4 regions of the Dehalobacter sp. DCA genome follow, and region 1 is predicted to be linked to each of the others. Evidence: riboswitches for the same ligand, from Rfam matches in the RefSeq annotation. Region 1 holds a riboswitch; each other region holds the start of a gene.
The links. A riboswitch is a leader RNA that binds a small molecule or an ion and turns the genes downstream of it on or off. The one in region 1 is predicted to bind cobalamin.
Positions count from the first base shown of each region.

Region 1 (5,824 bases):
TGTTGATTTTCCTTCACCGTTCGCCCCGATCAAGCCGATATGCTCCCCCTTCAGCAGGCGGAAAGATACATTTTGAAAAATGGCTCGGTCGCCAAAGCCGTGACTCAAGTTTTTAACAGTCAGAATACTCATGTTTTCTTATCTTCCTTTTTACATAAATTAGTAAATATTACGATTATTTAGAGTTAACAAGGTGATAGCGGTCAATATCTTTATTAGATTATCAAATCTGCCTAAGGAGAGCAAGTCAGAAATATGGCAGCGCAGAAACTAATGGGTATCATGCTTTATTTACAAGAAGGGCAGCCAGCATGATGATATTTGCTTGGGACTGAGTTGATGGTAATATTAGATGTAAGATGCAGTTTCGGTCAGTTTGAGCTGATCATAAATATAAAGGTGGAAGCGATGGGTATTGATTATTTTGATCAAATTTGGCGAACCAAAGATTTAAAAAGCAGTTATAAAGAAGGAAGCGCGGATTCCTGGGACAACAGGGTCGAAGAATTTACCGGCATCGAACCGGATGATAGAATTATGAAAATTATAGAGCTGCTTACCGTAGAAAGAATGCTCCGAGAAGACAGTACTGTTCTGGATATCGGCTGCGGACCCGGCCGTTTTGCAGCGGAATTTGCCCGAAAAGCGAAAAGCGTAACCGGTGTGGACATTTCGACGAAAATGCTGCGAACTGCCAGAGACTATGTGGCGGCCCAGGAACTTCAAAATGTTGATTTCATTGAGATGGACTGGCTGCAAGACGACTTGTCCGCAAGACTGTGGAAACAAAAATTCAGCCTGGTAACGGCGATTATGTCTCCCGGCATTGGGAGCAGGGAAAGCCTCGAAAAGATGATTGCGGCAAGCAGCAGGTACTGCTTTTTAAGTCATTTTATCGAACGGCACGACCCTATCAGTGACGAACTGAAACGTAGGTTTCTTCCACCCCATAAGGAAGATGTATACGGCAACAAAGGATTGTACTGCTGTTTCAATATTCTCTGGCTCAAAAAACTTTATCCTGAAATTACCTATATTGAGACAGCAAGGGAAAGTGTCCGCACATTGGATGAAGCGAACCGTCATTACATCACCAGACTTGGCATGAAGACAGATTTGACTGATGAGCAAAAAGCGGACATCAGGAATTATATCCAAAGCAAAGAAAAGAACGGGCTGATCAGAGAAACGGTCACAGGGAAGATTGCCTGTATTTATTGGAGAGTTGCAACCGTCTAGATCCCCAAAATCCAAAAAGAGTTCGTTTATTGAATAAGCTTCTTTTTTACCATGACCAGCGGGAAAGGCAACGTCAGCAGCGTAACGGCTAAGAGCCAGATGATATGGCCGATGATTGACGAAGTAACCTGTCCCAGAACCAGTGGACGCACCGTTTCAACTGCATGGTACAGCGGCGTCAGCCACGGAAGAAAACGAATGGCGGCGGGCAGGCTTTCAATCGGAAAAAAGATCCCGGCAAACAGGAACATTGGAGAAATCAGCAGCGTAAAGAAATAGCCGAAAGAGTCATAATTGGGAGCGAGACTCGTCCAAATTAAAGAGAGATTGGAAAAGATGACGGACATGAGGATCAGTGGGACAAAGATGAGCAGGGCATACGGGGAGCGGACGATGCCGAACAAAGCGACGACAATAGAGAAAACCGCACCGTAAAGAACGCCTTTGAACGTGCCGTACAGGATTTCGCCGAGGACGATGTCGTCCATGCTTACCGGCGTAACAACCATGCTGTGAAATATTTTTTCCTTGGACATCCGTGTATAGCTGTTGTAGGTCATTTCATAAGTCACAGCAAACATCGCTGAAGATGCGATCAGCCCCGGAGCCAGAAAATCAAGGTAGGAAAGCCCGTTGATCTGCGTAATATAAACGCCCAGACCAAAGCCCATGGCCCAGAGATAAAGCAGCGGCTCCAGAAAATTAAACATCAAATTGGCTTTCCAGGTTTTGCCGAAAACCTTCAGATTCCGCAGAAATACCTTGAAGGTCAGTACGGGATTAAGATCAGGTTTAACTATTTTCATCCTCTTATCCTCCATATCATCAGCGGTCTTCATATGATTTCTCAAACCCGCCACGGACACCATGAAGCGTTTCGCCGGTCAGTTTCAGAAAAACATCTTCGAGATTCGTCGGTCTCAGGCGCTGATAGCTGACAGGAAGGTGTTCACCGGCAATTCTTTGATTCAGGTTGTCAGCCATGGCTGGTCCGTTATCAGAATAGAGGACCAGATCATCACCAATTTGTTGAAAAGATTTCAGCCACTCAGAGCTCCAGTGCAGGAGCTTATTTTGCATATCCGGACTTACCCCGAGTTCCAGCGCATATTGCCCGACATGCTTATCAATAAGATCTTCCGGTACACCTTGCTCGAGAATTTTTCCCTGATTGATGATGATCAGTCGGTCGCAGAGATGACTGGCTTCTTCAAGATAGTGTGTTGTCAGCAGCATGGTCGTACCGCTTTCTTTTAATTGCCGCAGACGCTGCCAGACCATATGACGGGCGTATGGATCAAGCCCGGTGGTTGGCTCATCGAGAATCAATAGCTCCGGACGGTTGATCAACGCTCGTCCAATTGTCAGACGACGTTTCATGCCGCCGGACAGCTCGTCGACGACCGCATTGGCTTTACTTCGAAGATCCATAAAGTCCAGGATTTCAAAAGCCCGTTCCCTGGCTATACTACGCGGCAGACGATAATAGGAGGCATAGACCAGCAGGTTTTCCAGAACCGTCAGTTCCGGGTCAAGGTTGTCTTCCTGGGCAACAACACCGAGACGTGCTTTAATTTCCCGGGAATGCTCCGAAATATCCTGACCGAAAACCGTCAGATGGCCCTCTGTTCTCGGGGACAAGCCAAAAGCCATTCTGGCTAGGGACGTTTTGCCGGCGCCGTTTGGACCAAGAAGTCCAAAACACTCTCCTTGCCGGACAGTAAAAGAGATCGTGTCAACTGCAGTGAAATCTCCGAACCGTTTCGTCAGGTTTTGGGCTGAAATGATTTCGGTTGGAAGAGAATAAGACATGAGAGGGTACCTCCGTGGATTGCTGTTCTTTTTTCCTAGCGTATCAAAAGGAGGGAGGAAGAGCAAGGCCGTGTCTGTGAAAATATCAAATATCATGTAGGGAGAAGGCAAGGAGAAGGCTATATACTGTTCCGCAGATTGCGGGTGGACACGTTGTGCGTCTTCTGATATAATGTAATCGCTTAGGTTGCATCATTTTGCAATAATAGGGAAACAGGTGAAATACCTGTACGGTCCCGCCGCCGTAAGGTGGAGCAAATTCAAAGTTGCCACTGTTTACAATGGGAAGGCTGAATTTGCTTTGAAACCGAGTCGGAAGACCTGCCTGAGCCATTTTGCACTGTTTTCACGGAGGATGAAAGGTGTAGCATACGAATCGTGCAGAAGTGTTTTAGACTGTTTGCAGATTGTGTAAGTAAAACCTCTTCCAACCGCCGGTTAGAGAGGTTTTTTGATGTCCATGGATGGACGAATGCCGCGATGCCATGGACGGCAAGGAGCGGCGATGTCTACGGACCATCTCAGCTTTGATAGCTTCGATAGAAACGGAGAACAAGTCATGAAAGCAGTTATTCCACGTATTATGTTTGCTGCTGCAGGCAGCAGCAGCGGCAAGACCACAATTACTTGTGCGGTGTTACAAGCCCTTCTGGAGCAAGGAGTTAATCCTGCTGCGTTTAAATGTGGGCCGGACTATATTGATCCGATGTTTCATACCGAAGTCATTGGGACAAAATCACGGAATCTGGATTTGTTTATGCTATCGGAAGAGGTATGCCGGTATTTGCTGGTCAAGAATTCCGAACAGTCGCAAATCGCTGTTTTAGAAGGAGTAATGGGTTATTATGACGGGCTAGGCATTGGCAGTACCGTGGCAAGTTCTTACCATTTGGCTGCAGTAACGCAAACGCCTGTTATCCTTATTGTCAATTGTGCCGGTTCAGCAATCTCAATTGCAGCCTTGATCCAAGGCTTCTGCCATTTTAGACCGGACAACGGGATCAAGGGCGTTATTCTGAATAATCTTACACCTTCCCTATACCCGCAGTATAAGGAAATGATCGAAAAAGAGACGGATATCCAGGCGGTCGGTTACTTTCCGAAACTCAAAGAATGCGCGCTGGAAAGCAGGCATCTTGGATTAATTACAGCATCGGAAGTGGAAGACTTGCAGCAAAAAATGAAATTACTGGCCATACAGGCCAGAGAATCCATTGATCTGAAACAGCTGCTGCGTATTGCAGGCAGGGCCGCAGAAATAGACTATCATGAGGCCGGGATCGAGAGAATCTCTGCTGTTAAAGTCGCCGTAGCCAGAGATAAAGCCTTTTGTTTTTATTACCAGGACAGCCTCGACCTTTTGGAAACATTGGGAGCGGAACTGCAGTATTTTAGTCCGCTTGATGATCAAGCTGTACCGGAATGTGACGGACTGATTCTCGGCGGCGGTTATCCGGAATTATATACCGGACAGTTGGCCAGGAATACATCGATGCTGGCAAGCATCAGGCATGTTCTCTCCAATAATACTCCCTGTATAGCTGAGTGCGGCGGGTTCATGTATTTATTGGAACGTATTGCTGACAAGGACGGCAAACCTTATCCAATGGCAGGGTATTTAGAAGGGGATGCTGTACTGACGGATAAACTGAACCGTTTCGGTTATATTACACTGACGGCGCAAAAGGACAACTTGCTGTGCGACAAAGGCGGCAAGATCAATGCGCATGAATTTCATTACTCTGATTCGACGGCCAACGGCAGCAGTTTTACGGCAGTAAATTCATCCGGCAGCAAAACGTGGGACTGCATCCATGCCGATGAGAACCTCGTTGCCGGCTATCCCCACCTTCATCTCTGGGGGAATCCGGAGTTTGCCCGTTCGTTTATCCGGAAATGCCGCAGCTTTCGAACCGCTAGGATGGGTTAGTCAGGCGTGTATAAGCTGGAAAAGTTTGAATCGCTTGATGATCGATAGATGATAGATAATAAAAGATAAAGGGATATTTTTGTGAAAGGAAAGAGGCGGTGAGTAAATGTTGGCTTTGGTCAGCGGAGGCGTTGCCAGCGGAAAGTCTGAAATAGCAGAAAACTTAGCTGTCAGTTTGAATAAAGGAAAAATGGCCTATATTGCAACAATGGCTGCCTCAGATGAAGAGTGCTGCAACCGGGTGGTCAAGCACCGTCGAATGCGGGACGGCAAAGGGTTCGATACCTTTGAGTTTTCTTACGGACTTTTCGATAAGATCCCTGTTCTCAGCGGCTGCCATACCGCTTTACTCGAGTGCATGGGCAACCTGATTGCCAACGAAATGTATCTGCAGGAGCGCAGCCCACAGGATACCATTGACTGCATCATCAATGATATCCGGTTGCTATCGGTGACCGTACCGAACACCGTTATCGTAACCAGTACGATATTTGAGGATTTCAAAGCCTATGATGATTTTACAGCCGGCTATATCCGTGTACTGGCTGAAATAAATTCGGCAATTGCCGCTGCTGCAGATGTAGTGATTGAATCAGTCTGCGCGATCCCGCTTATCCATAAAGGAATGAAGGAGCTTTCCGGTTATGAAGATCTTGTTTGAATCGTTTGTTGCAGCCTTTTCGATGTTTTCTAAAATTCCGATGCCTCAAATCGACTGGAGCGAGAAGAATATGCGTTATTCTTTTATCTTCTTTCCTGTGGTCGGGGCTGTCATTGCCTTTGTTCTCTATTTCTTGTTTCTATTATTGGAATATTTCGGGTTCAGTCCCGTCTTTTTTGCTG
Region 1 covers NC_018866.1:777,061-782,884, reverse strand. The annotation lists gene DHBDCA_RS03700 (ABC-F family ATP-binding cassette domain-containing protein) at 1-132, opposite strand, end outside; gene DHBDCA_RS03695 (class I SAM-dependent methyltransferase) at 409-1,239, shown strand; gene DHBDCA_RS03690 (ABC transporter permease) at 1,266-2,045, opposite strand; gene DHBDCA_RS03685 (ABC transporter ATP-binding protein) at 2,065-3,051, opposite strand; cobalamin riboswitch at 3,219-3,395, shown strand; gene DHBDCA_RS03680 (cobyrinate a,c-diamide synthase) at 3,611-4,981, shown strand; gene DHBDCA_RS03675 (bifunctional adenosylcobinamide kinase/adenosylcobinamide-phosphate guanylyltransferase) at 5,088-5,642, shown strand; gene DHBDCA_RS03670 (adenosylcobinamide-GDP ribazoletransferase) at 5,626-5,824, shown strand, end outside.

Region 2 (5,824 bases), 380 kb from region 1:
GTTCATATTTTACAAACTGATCGGTCACAAAATAAACGTTTGACCGGAGATCTTTATAAGACGAAACTGACTGCAGAATTTTCCGAAGCGTTGATCGATAAAAATAATTGCCAGAAAAAAGAAAAACCAGATAAAGGATAACAATAGGATGAATAAATTTGATTACCAGAACGACAACTATGACTTTTTATTGCAAATCAAAGCGGAACAGGATGCAGCGGAAATCCTTCACAAGGCGATGGATTGTGAACTTTTTACCGCAATTGAAGAAGGGAGATCTTTTAGTGATCTGGCGAACGGTCTTCATCTTGATGACCAAGGGACACACCTTTTTCTCGGCGTCCTAGAGAAGATGGGTTTAATCATCAGGAAAGAAGGATATTTGTCTAATACCCCCGTAAGTACGAAATACCTATCAAAGACAAGTTCTTTTTATAGCCTGGATGCATTAATAAACGGCGAATTCAGCGGAATGTTTATCGCCGAAAAACTTATGCCGATATTGGAATATTTCAAAGGAAATGTCTGCATTGAAAGGTTTTTATCGGATGAAATATCTTCATCAATCCGGAATTTTCTAATGAAACAATGTACCGAGATTTCTTTTGATGTCCATTTGCCCTATGATCTGGTCATAACAGGCGGAAATTATGAAAAATGCGCGCAAACCATCACCGATGATGCAGTGATTGCCGTCATTGGTACTTATGCCGAAGAATCTTCTCTACCAACGGCAATTCGCTCGTATCAAGCTTACCTCAAAAAAGATAGTTCCATGTTTTCGGTTAACGCCCTAGCGGCAAAGGATGTTACTGCATTCTTTGAGAGAAAGCAGATGATGCAAACACCTTTATTACAACTTACCAGGGATATTTCGGTGATTTTTGCATCCAAGAATAAGAACAAATTACAGGAACTTGCGATATCAGCTGAAGCACAGCTTCGTGCAAAGTTAAAAAGGCTGCCGGTCCAGTCTGTCACGCTGATTCATCCTCAGGATGTTGTTACGGCCCATTGGGCAAAAGATCATTGCCGCTACGGATGCTCCAGTTATGGGGAAAAATGCTGTCCCCCAAACAGCCCTTCCTATGAGGAAACAAGCGTAAAATTAGACGGCTATACTAAAGCTTTTCTGATTGAAGGCCAGCCGCCGACCCGCATGTTTCAACGTGTCATGCTGGATGCTGAGAAGGCCGCTTTTAAGCAGGGATTTTATAAAGCTTTTGCTTTTTGGGCGGGACCATGCCATCTTTGCAGCGAGTGCAAACAGCCTGCACCGCCAAAAAAATGTACGGCTACGCGCCCTTCTATGGAGAGCGCCGGTATGGATGTTTTTGCCACGGTTGCCAAACAAGGCTTTACAATGCGGACCTTAAAAGACAAAAATGAATTTGTCAAATACTTTGGATTATTGCTTCTGGAATAGATTAGCTTAACGGCAAGCCTCCAGTTCCTGAACCTTATTTGAGAACCAGGCCGTGTGCAGATCTTCATCAATGAGATTGGCCCACAGGACAGAAAATAACTCATGATCTTTTCCGATTTTCAAAATCAAGTCTTTATAATCACTCATTGCTTTCCTCTCCAGAAGAATATCGGCTTTTAACAGGGGGACAATTCCAAACGCAGCCGTAATATTCCCGGCTGTTTTTCCCAGAAGCGGGGAAACAATATCCCCAAAAATGGTCGGTTCGCTACCATATTTTCGTATTTGGGCAGCAATATTATCGACATGCTGCTGTTCAATATAAGATGATCGTTCCAATACTTTGCTGATATAGATATCTTCGACCAATTTACTTTGAGCCATATAAAGATCAACCTGGTTCAGTTCCAGGCTGTAAAACCAGTTGAGCTTGGCGATGATTCCGTCCGTATCCAGATTTTATTCCACCACCTGACTGACTCAATGTCTTGATGTTTGTACTGAAAGAAGTCTTTCATAAGTCTATTCTATTATTGATAAAATGCCTTGCAAATATACTGAAATCTGTTTGAATTGTCTACGCATGTACAGACGCTGATTCCACGATCGATATGAGCAGAACAATTGTTTTTAGCTCTCAGGATAACGGGGATATGCCTGTCGTAAGAATAGCATTACGAAGATTATTGCTTGACAATATCCTCCAGTACTGTTTATAATTTTAAAAAGAATTAATTCTAGGTGTCCCAAGTGTTTGTGAAGACATGGTACAAACTTGGGGAGAATAGGGAACCGGGTGAGATTCCCGGACGGACCCACCACTGTAACGTTGAGCTCCTATCAAACCACCCAGATAAAACGGGGAAGGGATAGGCAGGCAATGAGACGGAGTCAGGAGACCTGCCTTTAATTAATGTGGCCAAAAGATTTGGCCGGTGAGGAGACGGTAAATCCACGCCTATGATAGGGTGTGGGTTTTTTTATGTCGTGTGCCAAATTCGCATAACGGAGGTCGGGATGATGAAGGCTGCTCGCCTGGAGGAAATCCAAAAGATCAGAATAACGAATGTGGCCCAGCCAGAATGCAGGAAGGGGGATGTGCTGGTAAAAGTGATGGCCTGTGGGATCTGTCGGACTGATCTAAAAGCGTATCAGATTGGGCAACGTGATTTGCACCTGCCGCGGGTCCTTGGTCATGAAATCACCGGAGTAGTGGCCGAAACTGGAAGGGAAGTGACTTGTGTCAAGCCCGGAGATCGCGTTCAAGTTGCGCCCGGACTGCCCTGCGGGACATGCCGGTTTTGTCAGATGGGAATGCATCATCTTTGTGATGATATTAAAATCATGGGTTTCCATTATGACGGGGGATTCGCAGAATATGTATTGGTGCCAGAAAATGGGGTAAAGAACGGTGTCTTGAATAAGATACCGGAGACCCTGACCTTCTACGAAGCTGCCTTGACGGAGCCTCTGGCCTGCTGTGTGAATATGCAGGAAAGTGCTGGGATCGGGCTCGGAGATCAGGTTGTGATCTTCGGGGCAGGGCCGCTGGGGATCTTAAATGCCAAATTGGCGAGAAAAAGAGGCGCGGGCAGGATCATCCTTGTCGAAAAGAGAGAAGAAAGAATCGAGGCAGCCAAAAATGATTTTGATGAATGGATTAACCCTACCGGTGAAAATGCCGTCAGCAGAATCCTGACGTTGACGGAAGGAAAGGGTGCCGATTTAGCTATCCCCTGCTGCCCTGATCCTCAGACGATGGCTGATAGCCTGAACGTACTGGGGAAGAGAGGACGCTTTTGTTTCTTCAGCGGAATGGTCTTGAGCGAAAGTGTTCCGGCTATTGATTTGAATCTGATCCATTACAAAGAACTTTTCGTGTATGGCGCCTACGGCTGCTCGTCGCTGCACAACCGGGAAGCACTGGATTTGCTGGCTGCCGGCATGATCAAAGTAAACGATATGACAACATGTGCATTGCCTCTTTCCGACCTTGTCCAGGGGATCGAAAAGGTAGCAAAGAGGGAAGATACTAATACAATTATCGACTTAACATTATGAGAAAAAAATTCTAAAAATATAAAAACGTAAACTGCAAGCAAATGAATAGCGTTAAGATTCTAAACGAATAAAGAATAAAGGAGAAATGAGAAAAATGAGCGTGATGACCATGGATTTAAAAGAATTTGGAGCAGGAATTACCCAATTGATTGGCAAACAGAATTTATCCAGAGATAAGGCCAAAGCAATGTTTGTTCAGGTACTGACGAATCAGCAGCCGGATCTGCAGCAGGGTGCATTTTTGTCCGCGCTGACAGCGAAAGGAGAAACCGCTGAAGAGATCGCCGGAAGTTGGGAAGCTATTTATGAACTTGATACGGTGAAAGTGGTGCCTGATGTCCGCGGATGCCTTGTTGAAAACAGCGGTACGGGTATGGATACCGTTAAAACATTTAATATCAGTACTGCTGCAGCGATCATTGCTGCCGCCGCTGGGATCATGATGGCCAAACACGGATCCCGTGCGATTACCTCGTCCTGCGGAACAATTGACGTTTTGGAGGAAGTAGGCATCGATATGGAATGTACGCCGGATATTGTCAAGGGCAGTATCGAAAAGACCGGCATCGGAATTTTTAATGGCATGAGTCCGCAGGTTCATCCCAAAGCACTGGGACGGATTTTGTCGCAGATTGCATTCGGGACCACTTTAAACATAGCTGCTTCCCTGGCTAATCCCGCCGCCCCTCAATATGCTGTCCGAGGAGTGTATGACCGGGAATTGGTAGTGCCGGTTACCAAGGTTATGAAGGAGATAGGATTCAAACGTGCGCTGGTTGTCTTTGGGTCGGATCAAAATGGCCCCAAAGGGATGGATGAGGCTTCTACCTTGGGGGAAACGTATGTGGCTGAGTTAAAAGAGAGCGGCGAAATTGTTCAATACACACTTACCCCGGAAGAATTCGGAATCAGAAGACCTGATAAAAAGGAGTTAAGCCCTTCCGGGAATCGCAGGCAGGAAGCGCTGCGTCTGCTGTCCATCCTGTCCGGTAGAGGAACGGAGGCGTGTACGGATATTGTATGTCTGAATGCAGCCTTAATCCTCTATTTAATGGACAAAGCCCCAACGATTGCAGAGGGTGTCCGACTGGCCGGAGAAATCATTCAAAACGGCCAGGCAATCCGGAAGCTCAAGGAATGGGTCGGGGCCCAAAATACTGATCCGACTGCCGGATCAGGGAAACTCAATCAGCTTCTGGGGCAGATCTAATGATGAAACTCTACGCGTTAAAATGTGACCAGGGCTATCTCAAAAGGACAGAAACCGGCTGTCAATGTGTGGATCTGGAAAAAGCAACGGTCGTAACCGAAATAGGGCTGGATGCACTGGATAAGCTGGCGGAAAAAGCAGCCCAGGCAGGCTGCTGTAAGATATTTGTTATTGAGCTTCAGGTAACAGAAGGCAATTGTGTAAAGGGTTTTTGAAACTTCCGGCCGCAGATAAATAATTAGATCTTTCGTGGTGGGGGTATGGTTCGTTTGAATCATGCCCCATTAATTTCAGTAAATCTTATTTTGTGGTAAAATAGGGTGGGGCTTTCAGCCAGGAGATCGCTGCAGGTAAGAAAGACCAACTCCGATACTGTTGGAGGATACAAATGCAATATTGCTGCTTGGAGGGTAAATAATGAATGCTGCTGACGAAGGAATCGTCTACGAAGAATTTGAGGTAGTAGAAATCCAAAGAGAAAATGATGCCATTGTGATGAAAGAAGCGGTGAGAAAGGTTATCGCCGAAGTGTCCCTTAAAATGATAGTCAATGGACAGGAGCTAGTTTCCGTTCTCTGTCTGAACCGGCATCACGAGGAGTTGGCCCTGGGTTTTCTATATAATGAGGGTGTTATTGGTTCTTATGAAGATATCGAAAGCATCGAATACAATGAGAAAATGTTGGCAGTGCTGATTGAACTTAGAGAAGGAATCGTTATTGACAGACGCGAAAGTCTGAGAAGCATCACTTCCGGCTGTGGCAAGTGTTATACCTACATTAATCCGCTGAAAAAGACGCAGTACGCCGTCAGCACGAACAAATCCACTTTTTCCGCAGGAAATATCTTGACAATCATGGATAAGTTCATTGAGCAGTCTGAGATCTTTCATACGATTGGAGGCGTCCACAGTGTCTTATTTTACGTTGACGGATTTGAAGTGCTAAATGAAGACATTGGCCGGCACAACTGCTTCGATAAAATGACAGGAATACTGATGAAGGCAAACAAGATGGAGCTAGCCGCAAAAGGCATGGTTTTTATCAGCGGCAGACTTACTTCGGAAATGCTTATGAAAATGATCAGGCTTGGAGCACCCGTGGTAGTTTCCAAATCGACGCCCACAAC
Region 2 covers NC_018866.1:1,158,777-1,164,600, reverse strand. The annotation lists gene DHBDCA_RS05440 (amino acid permease) at 1-141, shown strand, start outside; gene DHBDCA_RS05435 (DUF2284 domain-containing protein) at 149-1,426, shown strand; gene DHBDCA_RS05430 (hypothetical protein) at 1,433-1,810, opposite strand; cobalamin riboswitch at 2,149-2,349, shown strand; gene DHBDCA_RS05425 (zinc-dependent dehydrogenase) at 2,444-3,487, shown strand; gene trpD (anthranilate phosphoribosyltransferase) at 3,573-4,697, shown strand; gene DHBDCA_RS05415 (hypothetical protein) at 4,697-4,912, shown strand; gene fdhD (formate dehydrogenase accessory sulfurtransferase FdhD) at 5,115-5,824, shown strand, end outside.
Region 2: linked by a shared signal. The riboswitch ahead of DHBDCA_RS05425 (zinc-dependent dehydrogenase) and the one ahead of DHBDCA_RS03680 (cobyrinate a,c-diamide synthase) in region 1 are both predicted to bind cobalamin.

Region 3 (5,824 bases), 140 kb from region 1:
CCAATTCCTCATAGGCTTCGTTGTTATGACAGATGTTGTTCCAGATACTATCGATGATCATAGCATCGACCTGCTGAAACAGATACTTTTCGCTTTGAACGTAGATGATGGCGCATATCTCACTTCTAAAGAATAAGGGAACAGCCATGATTGATGCGTCGTCGCTGATCCTAAAGTCCTTATTAATAATCGATTCCTGAGCCAGCTCCTTTAATGTGGCTCTATTCACAATCGGTACTTTATTATATGAGGCAATCTCTTCAGATACAATCAGATAATTGCAGTGTGTCTTTCTAATAGTATATAGTTTAAATTGGATATTGATTACCTTTGTTATACTTTTAATAAAATATGGATCCGTAATTTCTTTTCCAATGTTTTTGATATCTTCAATCATTTCCATTATCGATGCGTTATTTAAGATTCTTAATATCCCCATCAAGGCAACACTGACTTCATTCAGCATGGCATTTTTAATAACGGCAGACTCAGACAATATAGCCTCCATGCTAAGCTCTCCGTAAGGTGTTTTAATGCCAATCGTTTTAAAACTTAGAAACGGCAGCTTAATCATTAATAACCATAATAAAATATATAAGACGATTCTTATCGCTTGAAATACGGGTGCTTGAAGAATTTGGGCAAAGACACCTAGATGATCTATATTTATCCCTACAGGATTGCTTAGAAATAACTCCTCACAGAAATAAAGGCCAATGAATACTGCGATCAGTGCGATGAATATCCCCCATATTTGTCTGGCATTTAACCGTTTTAGCTGATAAAGTGTTTTAGACAAAAACGTTTCAAATATGTCTTTTATAATCAAATTATTGCCCTCACTTTTATCCGATTACAGCAACAGTACCAATATATGGTAAGGTATAGTTAAAAATAACTCCTTGTGAAAAAGTAGAAATAATTTCTAATATATAAATATATAAACAGCTCCTTCCAGGCAGTATCCTCAACAGGATCCACTTCAGAAAGGAGCTGTTTGTCCTATACATTCACTTACAAAATTACGACAATTGTTTTTTATTTGGTTTTATCGAATTCTACCAGTTTCTGTGCAAAATCATAAAAATATTTATTCAACGGATGAGTAGGATTAGCCGGCAGCTCCTGGCTTTCGTCATAAGCCAAAGTTGAAACTATCATTGAAGCTGCCGCTACAGCAGGCAGTACGCTTGGAGCCGCTTTGATCGGACCATAAAATAAGAAATCGCTCCACAGGACGGCCGATACTGCATGCACTGCAGCATTCATGGCAGAAAAGCCTTCCCCACCCCATATCTCCCGGCTTTCTTTCCACATATACGTCCCATTAGCAGGAGCTGATCCAACCGGCCAACCGGTTTCCGCTTTGATTTGTTTGCCTGCCAGGGCTGAAAAAGAAATGGACGGAAGATTCATGACTGTCGTATCGATCAAGACCGAGGCAAAATCTTTCGCTCCAATGGCTGTCAGCATTTCACGGCATGCCTGTACCCTGCCGGAAGGAGTCTGGTTCGTTTCATCAAAGACCTGCAGGACCGCGTGTTTGATTCCCAATTCTTTTAATGCCGCTGCCTGGCCGATCATGTCTTTATCCCAGGGTGTAATGCTGTTATATAAAATTTTGTCCTGAATACCAAGACCGGCAGCATATTCTGCCGCATCAAGACGCGCTTTTTCGCCCCAAATGTCAATAGCAAAAGGGCGGTTGCTGATTGTAAGGTAAAAATCAATATATTCCTTCATCTCATCTGCGGAAACCGCTGTCATAGCTACTATGGCAGGTATCCCTGTCTGATCGGACAGCTCTTCCTGCCTGAGAATGTATGAACGGGCTTTTTCACGATCAAATTTCCTGTCACGGCGGCTTTCCAGAATACGGTCTCCATTATGAAACATTGAGGATATCAGCAGAGGCGGATTATCTCCAGGTTGGCCACCGATAATCATGTCACAGATACGGCAAACTTTTGGTGTTAAGTCATATTTAAACATTTTTTCTCCGATATCTCTTTGGATGATTTAGCAAATCGTATTATACCATAGATCATTACAAATAACCATTAATTAACAGCGATTGCCAGATTGAGTGATTATTTAAAAATTAATTTGACTTGACTTTATTTATGATTTTCGTTATCTTAATAGAAGTTGAATATATTTATACAATCTTAGGTGCCCCACTAAGGGGAGAATAGGAAAATCGGTCTAATCCGATACGGACCCACCACTGTATAGACGAGTCCCCGCTGATCCACTGGCGTATGCTGGGAAGGTGCGTTCAGGACGTTTGAGTCTGAGTCAGGAGGCCTGCCTAAGAGGTAAAAGTCTTTCCTGGGTAATGGAAAGCGGCGGTGATGACGGCAAAATCCCGACCACAAGAATATTTGTGGTGGGGTTTTATTTATTTTTAAATATTTAATTGGAGGTTTTTAAATGAGCAGCCTTACAAAATTTCATGGTTTGGAAAATCTGAAAAATGCGACTGAGCAGGAACTTGAAATTGCCTTGCAAGAACTGATGGGTGGAATCAAAGCGCTCAATCAGGAAGCCTTGGCAGGCATGAAAAGCCGTGTAGACGCGAAAATCAAGCCCCTCGGAAGCTTAGGTGTCTTAGAGGATATAGCACAACAGCTCGCAGGCATATTTGGCACCACGCATCCAAAAATCAATAAAAAAGCAGTCCTGCTTATGGCCGGAGATCATGGTGTTGTCGTCGAAGGCGTCAGTGCTGCACCTCAGGAAATCACGAAACAAATGTTCTATAGTTACCTGAATGGCGGTGCAGGTATCAATGTCCTCGCCCGGAATGCCGGAGCAGATGTTATCAGTACGGACATCGGCATTGCCACCCCGTTGGATGCTCCTGAGCTTATGGCCTACCGGGTTAAAAATGGAACAGACAATATGGCGAAAGGACCGGCAATGAGTCGTCAAGAGGCCATGCTTGCAATACTGACAGGTGCAAGAATTGCCGCCAATGCGATTGACTCTGGTGTTAATCTGTTAGCAACAGGTGAAGTCGGTATTGGCAATACAACACCGAGCGCCGCCTTGATCTCTGTGTTTACCGGTCACTCTGTTGAGGATGTTACCGGCCGCGGAACAGGCTTAAAAGATGATGCCCTGATTAATAAGCAAAACGTGATTAAATGCGCAATCGAAATTAATCAGTGTGACCCTGCCACGCCAATTGACACCCTGGCTAAAATCGGCGGACTCGAAATTGCTGCGCTCGTTGGAGCAATCCTCGAAGCTTCCTATCAACGTGTACCTATTATTCTCGACGGCATCATTTCATCTGCTGCAGCAATAACCGCAGCAAAACTGGCACCCCTGTCCACTTCCTATATGATTGCTTCTCATAGTTCAGAAGAGCTTGGACAGCATCTAGCGCTTCATCAGCTTGGGCTTAAACCCAAACTTGACTTCCATATGAGACTTGGAGAAGGCACAGGTGCCGCCCTGATGTTCCCGATGGTCGAGGCAGCCCTTAAAGTCGCTGATGAAATGGCCACATTTGAACAAGCTGCAGTTACCACCGGAGACTTCTAAAATCTGCAAAGAAAGATAAAAAAGACATGTACTAAATAATCCGTGCATGTCTTTTTTGCATAATCATCGATAATGGAAACTCTTGATAGTTTAATTAGATCCCAATCTTTTGCATCAGCTTGTCACTTGCTAATACAAAATTCTTGCCGATAGCTGTCTGCATAAACGCCTGAAAAAGAATTCCGAGGTTTGCAGGGATAAGGATCACTTCGATCAACGGATATACGTTAATTTGAGATGCGATCCATCTGGCAGCCAATGACAACCCGGTAAAGAAAACCATGGAAAAAAACAGACAGCGCCGGTAGCTGGAACAATGAGAACCGCCGGTAAACACCCGTAAAGCCAAAGCAGAAAACATTATCACGAGCGTATACACAATGGTACCGAATATTGCAGATACCCCTACGGTTAGAACTAATTCAATCATTACCCCAAGAAGCAAGGCTAAACCATATTCTATTTTCACTTTATGGACGGCGTCCATTTCTTGACCTTTTACCATACGATTTGTCAAATGATGTGCAACACCCTCGAGATCAAACAATTGTTCACCCATCCTCCAGTCTTTGTTTTGGAAAATGATAAGATCAATTACCTTTCTGTGGATAATGTAGAAAATATAGCCATCTAAATATAATTCTATGTACCTTTGGTATTTCCTGCTAAATTGTTTGTTGAAATTACATAATAGTCCTATATGAAATGGCAGCATATAAAAAACGCCTCGTATTTTTTACTCGGCGTTAATCTTCGATATATGCTATTTGTTATTTACACCTTGGTTTTGCTCAAGATTATATTTGAAATCTGCGACACGCTGGACATAACTATCTGGATCAGCTGAGCCGCCGTCTTCCATCTGCTTTTGACAGCCTTCAAGGCCGTAGTGATTAGACATCAGCATCAGATCAAAGACGAACTCATCGGCATAGCCCTGAGCCGCCCAGTAATTCCTGTAGTATGCCAATTTTTTAATATCTGACTTTGCGGTGGTGTCAATTGGGATATTATCAATTCCTTCTGCCTGATAAACTGCTAAAACCAACGCATACGATAAATTGTTTTCCTCACAAAGATTCCGGATCGTGCCCTGCGGGTCTTCCGGCGGGATGCCCTGACCCACGGGAATCTCCTGAACGGCAGCAGACTTACCTTCTGCTTGCTGAACGGAATGAGCACAAACGGATACAATGATAACGAGAGGGATGATAACGGATAAGCTACGAATAAAACCTCTTCTCATAAACATGATGCCCACCCCTTTCCATATGTTTATTTCCTGGATACCTCAATCCCCTTTCGCGAAATACATAAATTTCTTCATTCACCGTTCATATATTCTTATATATATTCTCTCCATAATATATTCTTTTTAATAGAAAAATAGTTTTGCTATCATATTTTTAAGGATATTTTTTTAATTAGACGCATTTTGTTGTGGTGATCTGATGACGGGTTTATTAAAAATTTTAATTAATTATCTGGTTAAAGAATCCGCATAATGTTACAATATTTTTATCCTTCGCAGATTATTTGTAGATAAAAATTTGATAAAGGGTGTAAGAATGGACATTTTTTTAATTATTGGAATCGTTGTAGGTGCTCTTGCCGTAGTCGTAGGCATGATTGTCAAAGGAGCCAATGTAGCTGTGCTATTGAATCCAGCTGCGGCCATTATTATTCTGATCGGGACAACTGCAGCCGTGATGAACTCATTTCCAAAAAAAGAATTCTTGAACATTCCAAAAGTATTAGCTGCCCTTTTTCGAGAAAAACAACCGTATGATGCGGTGTCGTTGATTGAACTTATCACCGATATGGCGATGACAGCCCGTAAAGACGGTTTATTATCCCTCGAACAGACGATTATGGAAATTGAAGACCGCTATTTGCAAAAAGGGCTAAGCCTGGTAGTTGACGGATTGGAGCATGACTATATTCAAGAGATCATGGAAATGGAAATTGATAATATGGAGGATCGTCACCGTGCCAATGCCTCGATATTTTCCGCGGCAGGCAGCTATGCTCCGACGTTGGGAGTATTAGGCGCAGTCGTAGGCCTAATCGGAGCGCTCGGCAATTTAAATGATACGGAAAAACTTGGTCATATGATAGCCGCCGCATTCGTTGCGACATTGTTTGGTATTTTTCTCGGCTATGTTGTCTGCCACCCGATCGCTTCCCGCTTAAAAAGAAAATCAGCTGCCGAAACTAAGAATATGCGCATTATCGTTGAAGGAGTTCTGGCCCTTCAGGCCGGAGAGAACCC
Region 3 covers NC_018866.1:634,498-640,321, forward strand. The annotation lists gene DHBDCA_RS03105 (hypothetical protein) at 1-829, opposite strand, end outside; gene DHBDCA_RS03110 (tetrahydromethanopterin S-methyltransferase subunit H family protein) at 1,039-1,992, opposite strand; cobalamin riboswitch at 2,154-2,330, shown strand; gene cobT (nicotinate-nucleotide--dimethylbenzimidazole phosphoribosyltransferase) at 2,434-3,552, shown strand; gene DHBDCA_RS03120 (accessory gene regulator B family protein) at 3,647-4,111, opposite strand; gene DHBDCA_RS03125 (hypothetical protein) at 4,316-4,804, opposite strand; gene motA (flagellar motor stator protein MotA) at 5,121-5,824, shown strand, end outside.
Region 3: linked by a shared signal. The riboswitch ahead of cobT (nicotinate-nucleotide--dimethylbenzimidazole phosphoribosyltransferase) and the one ahead of DHBDCA_RS03680 (cobyrinate a,c-diamide synthase) in region 1 are both predicted to bind cobalamin.

Region 4 (5,824 bases), 1.2 Mb from region 1:
AATAACAGCTGCCGGCCATAAGCTCCTGCAGGGCAGCCGTTTTGGCTTCTGTACAGGTCACAAGTGCTCGGGTCAGGGTCTCTTCCGGAAGATCGGCATTGATATACAGCAGAATATTAATCGTTCCAGCCGGAATGTTTACCGTTTCCCCCTGCCGTTCATGGAAGAAAGCTGGATCACCGATCCGGCCGCCGTTCATTTCGACGCCGCCGGTTACCACTGCGGTGACGGTCAGATCTTCGTAGCTTGCAGTCTGAATGGTCACATTGTTCATGGCAGCGGCCGTTAGCAGGCCTGCGGAGGCTTCAGGATCAAGACCCAATTCCGTGGCAATCAACTTCATATGTTCCTCATAGACGGCTGGAGTGATGTCACATGTTAAGCCCATTCCGGAATTAATATCGTGGTTAAAAACAAATTTCAGGTTTTCACGGTAGCCGCCGTTCAAATGGGCGGTACTCAGAACCTTGCGGTCGTCCTTGAAAGAAATAATGATACTGTCTTTATAGCGCTCAACGGTATCACCTGTTTCGTAAGTCCACAGAAGCAAATCATTTTCCTCCGATCCTACCTAATAGTTCCCGGATGCTTTCGAACTTCTCTGCACCATGCTGTAACATGCCGGTGAGAAGGCTGTCAGCTTTGCCACCGGTAAAATCTCCTGTGTAATCCCACTGTTCCGATTCAGGTTCCACAATCATTACTTTTTTGTTTTTAAGGTGTAAAGCCGCTGAAACTTGTTCTAAATTGACGATGTTCCCGTACCCGAAAGGGACAGACAAAACAATGATCAAGTCCGCTTCGTTTAGAAGGTCTTCGTTCATGTTAAACGCTTCGGCGGAGATGGGGGCAAAAGGAGCTTCTTCTGATACGGCAATGCCAAGCTCTTTGGCTTTTTTCCAGTCCGAATCTCCAACATTCAGGACGCCGCAGCTCACCTGATAACCGGCTTGAACCAACTGTTCCATCAGATAGACACCGCTTCCGCCGCCGCAGAGTAAATGGATACGTACATCCCTGGCAGCCTCACTTCGGTCCTTCTTTTTACTTAACGGAATAATATTAAAGCGTCCGGTGATTTCATTCGTAGTAATCGCAACTTCGATATGGTAGCTGTCCCGGATCTTCCGGGCGGTCAGCACTTCAACAGGACTGCCATAAGCCACAATTCTGCCTTTATCGAGAAGAATGATTTTATGGCTGAACTGGGCAGCAAGGTTAAGATCGTGCAAAACAGTAATCACGGTCAGGCCTTTGGTCTTATTCAAACGATCCAGAAGCTCCAGTAATTCGTATTGGTGCTGGATATCTAAATGAGAGGTGGGTTCATCAAGCAGCAGCACTTTGGGTTCCTGAGTTAAGGCTCTCGCCACAATGACCCTTTGCCGCTCGCCTCCGCTTAGTTCGTTCACAGAACGGTCCCTCAAATGCCAAACGTTTGTCAGTTCCATCGCCCATTGAGCAATCTCCATATCCTTTTCAGAATCGCCCTCAAATCTCTTTTGATGGGGCATTCTGCCCATCAGTACCGTCTCCATGACAGAAAAAGCAAAATCCCCTCCGGTATCCTGGGGGACCACTGCAATCGTTTTGGCAAGATCTTTTTTCCTAATCTTAAAAATATTCTGATCATCGAGCAGGACAACTCCCTTTTGGGGAGTAATTTCTGCGGTAATATTTTTCAGCAGGGTAGACTTGCCGGACCCGTTGGGGCCGATGATGGACACAAAACTGCCCTTGCTGATTTCCAGACTTAAGTCTTCCAGAATATTTTTACTGCCATAGGCGAATGTAAGGTTGCTGGCGATGATTGAAGAATCCACTTATATTACTCTCTCTTTCTTTTTCTTCAGCAGATAGATGAAGAAGGGTCCGCCAAAAAGCGCAGTGATGACACCAACAGGGATTTCCTGTGAACCCAGGCATGTCCTGGCAATCGTATCGGTAATCACCAAAAAGGTCCCACCCACCAGAAAGGAGAGTGGAAGCAGGACCCGGTGATCCGGACCAACCATAATCCTGACAATATGTGGAACGATTAGTCCGACAAAACCAATGGAGCCGCAGGATGCCACGGCTCCCGCTGTTGTCAGGGAGGTGGCCATCAGCAGAATGATTTGCAGTTTCCCAAGATTGATGCCAAGATGCTGGGCGGTACTGTCGCCAAATACCATCGCATTCATTTCCTTTGCTAAAGCGAATAAGACAATCACGCCAATAATGATAAACGGTGCGGCAAGTTGGATATGCTCCCAGCTCTTGTTGGCAAAACTGCCCATGAGCCATAGATAAATTTTATCGATATCATCCGTATTCAAAACCATCAGAAAAGACATGACTGCTGACAGAAACGCACTGAGTGCGACCCCTGCCAGCAGCAGTGTCGTGACAACGACTTTTTTCCCGACTTTGGCTAGGGAGTAGACGATCCAGGTTGTCAGAAAAGCACCGATAAAACTGAAAACAGGAATTTCGATCATGCCCAGGAGACCGCCTGCTCCGGTAATGATGGCGACCGTCGCACCCAAACCTGCTCCGGAGGATACACCCATTACGTAAGGATCGGCCATCGGGTTTTTAAAAAAACCCTGCAGGGTACCTCCGATGACGCCCAGAGCTCCGCCAACCAAAGCTGCCAGAATGATCCTCGGAACACGCAGAGACCAGATAATCGTTTGATGGACATGGGGATAGTCTTCGGCATGAAACCAGTGATTCAATAAAGGTACTTTGCTCATGATAATTCCGGCGCTCTCTTTAAACGAAATATCTGCTGAGCCAACCGTTGTGCAAAAAATGCCCACAGCAATCAAAAACAAGGTGAAGCAGATCAGCAGGTACTTCCAACTTTTCCGGTTTTTTAAAACATCCATGATTAATAGCACCGTTAATTTCCAAAAATTTCAGGATGAATAATTTTTGCGATTTGCTCCAGACCGTCAATGACTCTTGGGCCTGAGCGGCTGATTAGGTTGTCGTCGACTGCATATACCTTGTTGTCTTTCACCGCACTTAAGACTTCATAGCCGGTCCTGTTTTGAATATCAGCTGGGGTATGGGCATGAGTATTGATGATGTAATAATTTGGATCGGCTTGGAGCAGACTTTCCATGCTGTAATTATAAAATTTTTCAGTATTGCCGGCAGCAATATTGACGCCTCCGGCAACTTCGATAAGGTTATTGACAAAACTGGTTGAACCGGCCGACATCAGAGGATCGTCCCAAATTTCCACAAATACAGTCGGTTTGGCGACGTCTTTGAGTTTGGAGGTTATATTTGTCATTCTGGTTCTCATATCTGCAGTGACTTTCTTGGCTTCTGCTTCCTTACCGGTCAGAGAACCGGCCAATTCGATATTGCTGATAACCTGATCGATCGTATCGGCGTCGAGTACAACAACCGTCACCTTCAGCTCTTCAAGCTTCTTGATGACATCTTCCTGCACGCCGGCGGCAATAAAGACCATATCGGGCTCGGCAGCGACAATCGTTTCCAGATTCGGGTTCTTAAATCCGCCCATTTTTTCTTTAGTCAACGCTTGCTCGGGATAATCACAGTAATCGGTTACACCGATAATTTCCTGATCAAGGCCAATGGCAAAAAGTATTTCAGTAATAGCAGGGGCTAAAGAAATAATTTTCTGGGGGTACGCGTCAAGGGTGATCTGTCTGCCCATCGTGTCTGTAAATGTTTTTCCCTTCAAGGCTTGCTCATTTTGCGATGAACAGCCTGTGGCCAGCCCAAGGGCCAGGGTAAGCACCAGGGGCAGAATCAACAGCAGTGCAATTGGTTTCTTCTTCATAATCATTTCTCCTTTGTTTCGATTCATTTTAATAAAACAAAATAAAAGTCTCTTATATTCTAAGAGACTTTCCCATTCTAAGTCATTTAATCATTGAAGGAAGTGTTCTTACCATTACATCATCTTCCCAATCCTAGGCAGGTCTCCTGGCTTACGGGTCATTCTCCTCCCGGCCTTCCCAGATCATATCCAGTGGCATTCGGAATTCGTCTCCGCATACAGTGGTGGGTCCGCGCCGGTTTCCCGGTCTTCCCTATTATCCTTATCCTGAGGCACCTGGGATTAATCATTCATTTCTCATTTCCCTACGCTAACAATATTGCATAGAAGGCACTTTTTGTCAATCTGATTTTTTTTTAGGAATCCTTCCGGCTTTTCGGACGCTTTCCCGCAGGAGATATTCAATGTGAGCGTTGACGCTCCGGAATTCGTCGGACGCCCATTCTTCAATAATGCTGAATAGCCTTGGATCGATACGCAGCGGAAAGTTCTTCTTGTCTGCCATTATCCTGCTCCTGCCGACGTTCTTTAATATAGGGTGCCGGTATTGAGTACTGGCTGGGCTGAACGGTCGGAGACAATTGCCACAAGTAGATTGTTGATCATTGCCATCTTGCGTTCGTCGTCAAGTTCAATTGTCCCGCTGTTTTCCAACTGCTGAATGGCCATCTGGGCCATTCCGACAGCACCTTCCACAATTTTCTGACGGGCAGCCAGGATTGCGTTGGCCTGTTGCCTCTGAAGCATAGCGCTTGCAATCTCGGTGGCATAGGCCAGGTGGGTCAGGCGGGCTTCAATTACTTCCACGCCGGCAAGTGTAAGGCGCTCCTGAAGTTCCTTCGCAATTTCTTCGGCTACTTCCTCGGTGTTGCCCCTTAAGGAAACGTCACCTTCTTCATAATTGTCATAAGGATATTTAGTTGCAACATGGCGCAATGCTGTCTCACTTTGGATTTCTACAAACTGTTCATAATTGTCCACATCAAATACAGCTTTAGCAGAGTCCACCACTTTGATCACGACAACCGCAGCAATTTCAATCGGATTGCCGTCGACATCATTGACTTTCAAACGCTCACTGTTGAAGTTGCGGACTTTTAGGGAAATCTTTTTTGCGGCAACGAACGGAACCGTCATCCAGATACCGGGTTCGCGGATACTGCCAATATAGCTGCCGAAAAATGTCAGTACTTTGGCTTGATTCGGCTGGATAACCTGGATGCCGGTTGAGACAATCAGTGCCAGAAGAAGCAGAACCACTGCCAGTACGATATTCGTGAATCCTGTTTCTTGGACTGAGGCGACAATATTAAATGTTGCAGCAGCTAAAAGGGCTAAAAAAATGAGAATGCCTAAGAACCCGTTAATTTTCCATACTTTTTTTTCGATCATAGTTTACCATCCTTTCTTGGAGAAAAATCCAGTCTGATCGAACTGGATCAAACAGCTGGATCATACATTTAATTGATATGATAATGATATCACTTTAATATAATTAATGCAACTGGTTCTGCGGGCGATTTTGGCAATATGTTTTGAATCTTCTGATCTGGTAAATACTACATAGAGAGTCTTGAGCAGGAGGTACAAGAATGGAAGGTTTAGGGTTTGGGTCACTACTGGCGATGATTCAGCTGGCTTTTGTCTTGGTTGTCGGGATTTATTTCTGGACGATGTTAAGGCAGCAGTACTCGACGAGATCTGCTGTGGAGAAGGAGTCCGTGAAACAAAAAGAAAAGCTGCAAAGAATGCGTAAAATATCTTTGACGATCCCACTGTCGGAAAAGACCAGACCGGAAGTCTTTGCGGAGATCATTGGACAAAAAGAAGGCGTGAAAGCACTTCGGGCTGCTTTGTGCGGGCCGAATCCCCAGCATGTCCTGCTGTACGGGCCTCCGGGCGTCGGTAAAACAGCCGCAGCCAGGCTTGTCCTTCAAGAAGCTATGAAAAATTCGCTCTCACCGTTTAAAAGTGAGGCAAAATTTATTGAAATTGACGGTACGACAGCCAGATTCGATG
Region 4 covers NC_018866.1:2,672,609-2,678,432, reverse strand. The annotation lists gene DHBDCA_RS12910 (adenosylcobinamide amidohydrolase) at 1-550, opposite strand, end outside; gene DHBDCA_RS12905 (heme ABC transporter ATP-binding protein) at 552-1,823, opposite strand; gene DHBDCA_RS12900 (FecCD family ABC transporter permease) at 1,824-2,873, opposite strand; gene DHBDCA_RS12895 (ABC transporter substrate-binding protein) at 2,888-3,805, opposite strand; cobalamin riboswitch at 3,924-4,100, opposite strand; gene DHBDCA_RS15075 (hypothetical protein) at 4,146-4,310, opposite strand; gene DHBDCA_RS12885 (SPFH domain-containing protein) at 4,334-5,197, opposite strand; gene lonB (ATP-dependent protease LonB) at 5,398-5,824, shown strand, end outside.
Region 4: linked by a shared signal. The riboswitch ahead of DHBDCA_RS12895 (ABC transporter substrate-binding protein) and the one ahead of DHBDCA_RS03680 (cobyrinate a,c-diamide synthase) in region 1 are both predicted to bind cobalamin.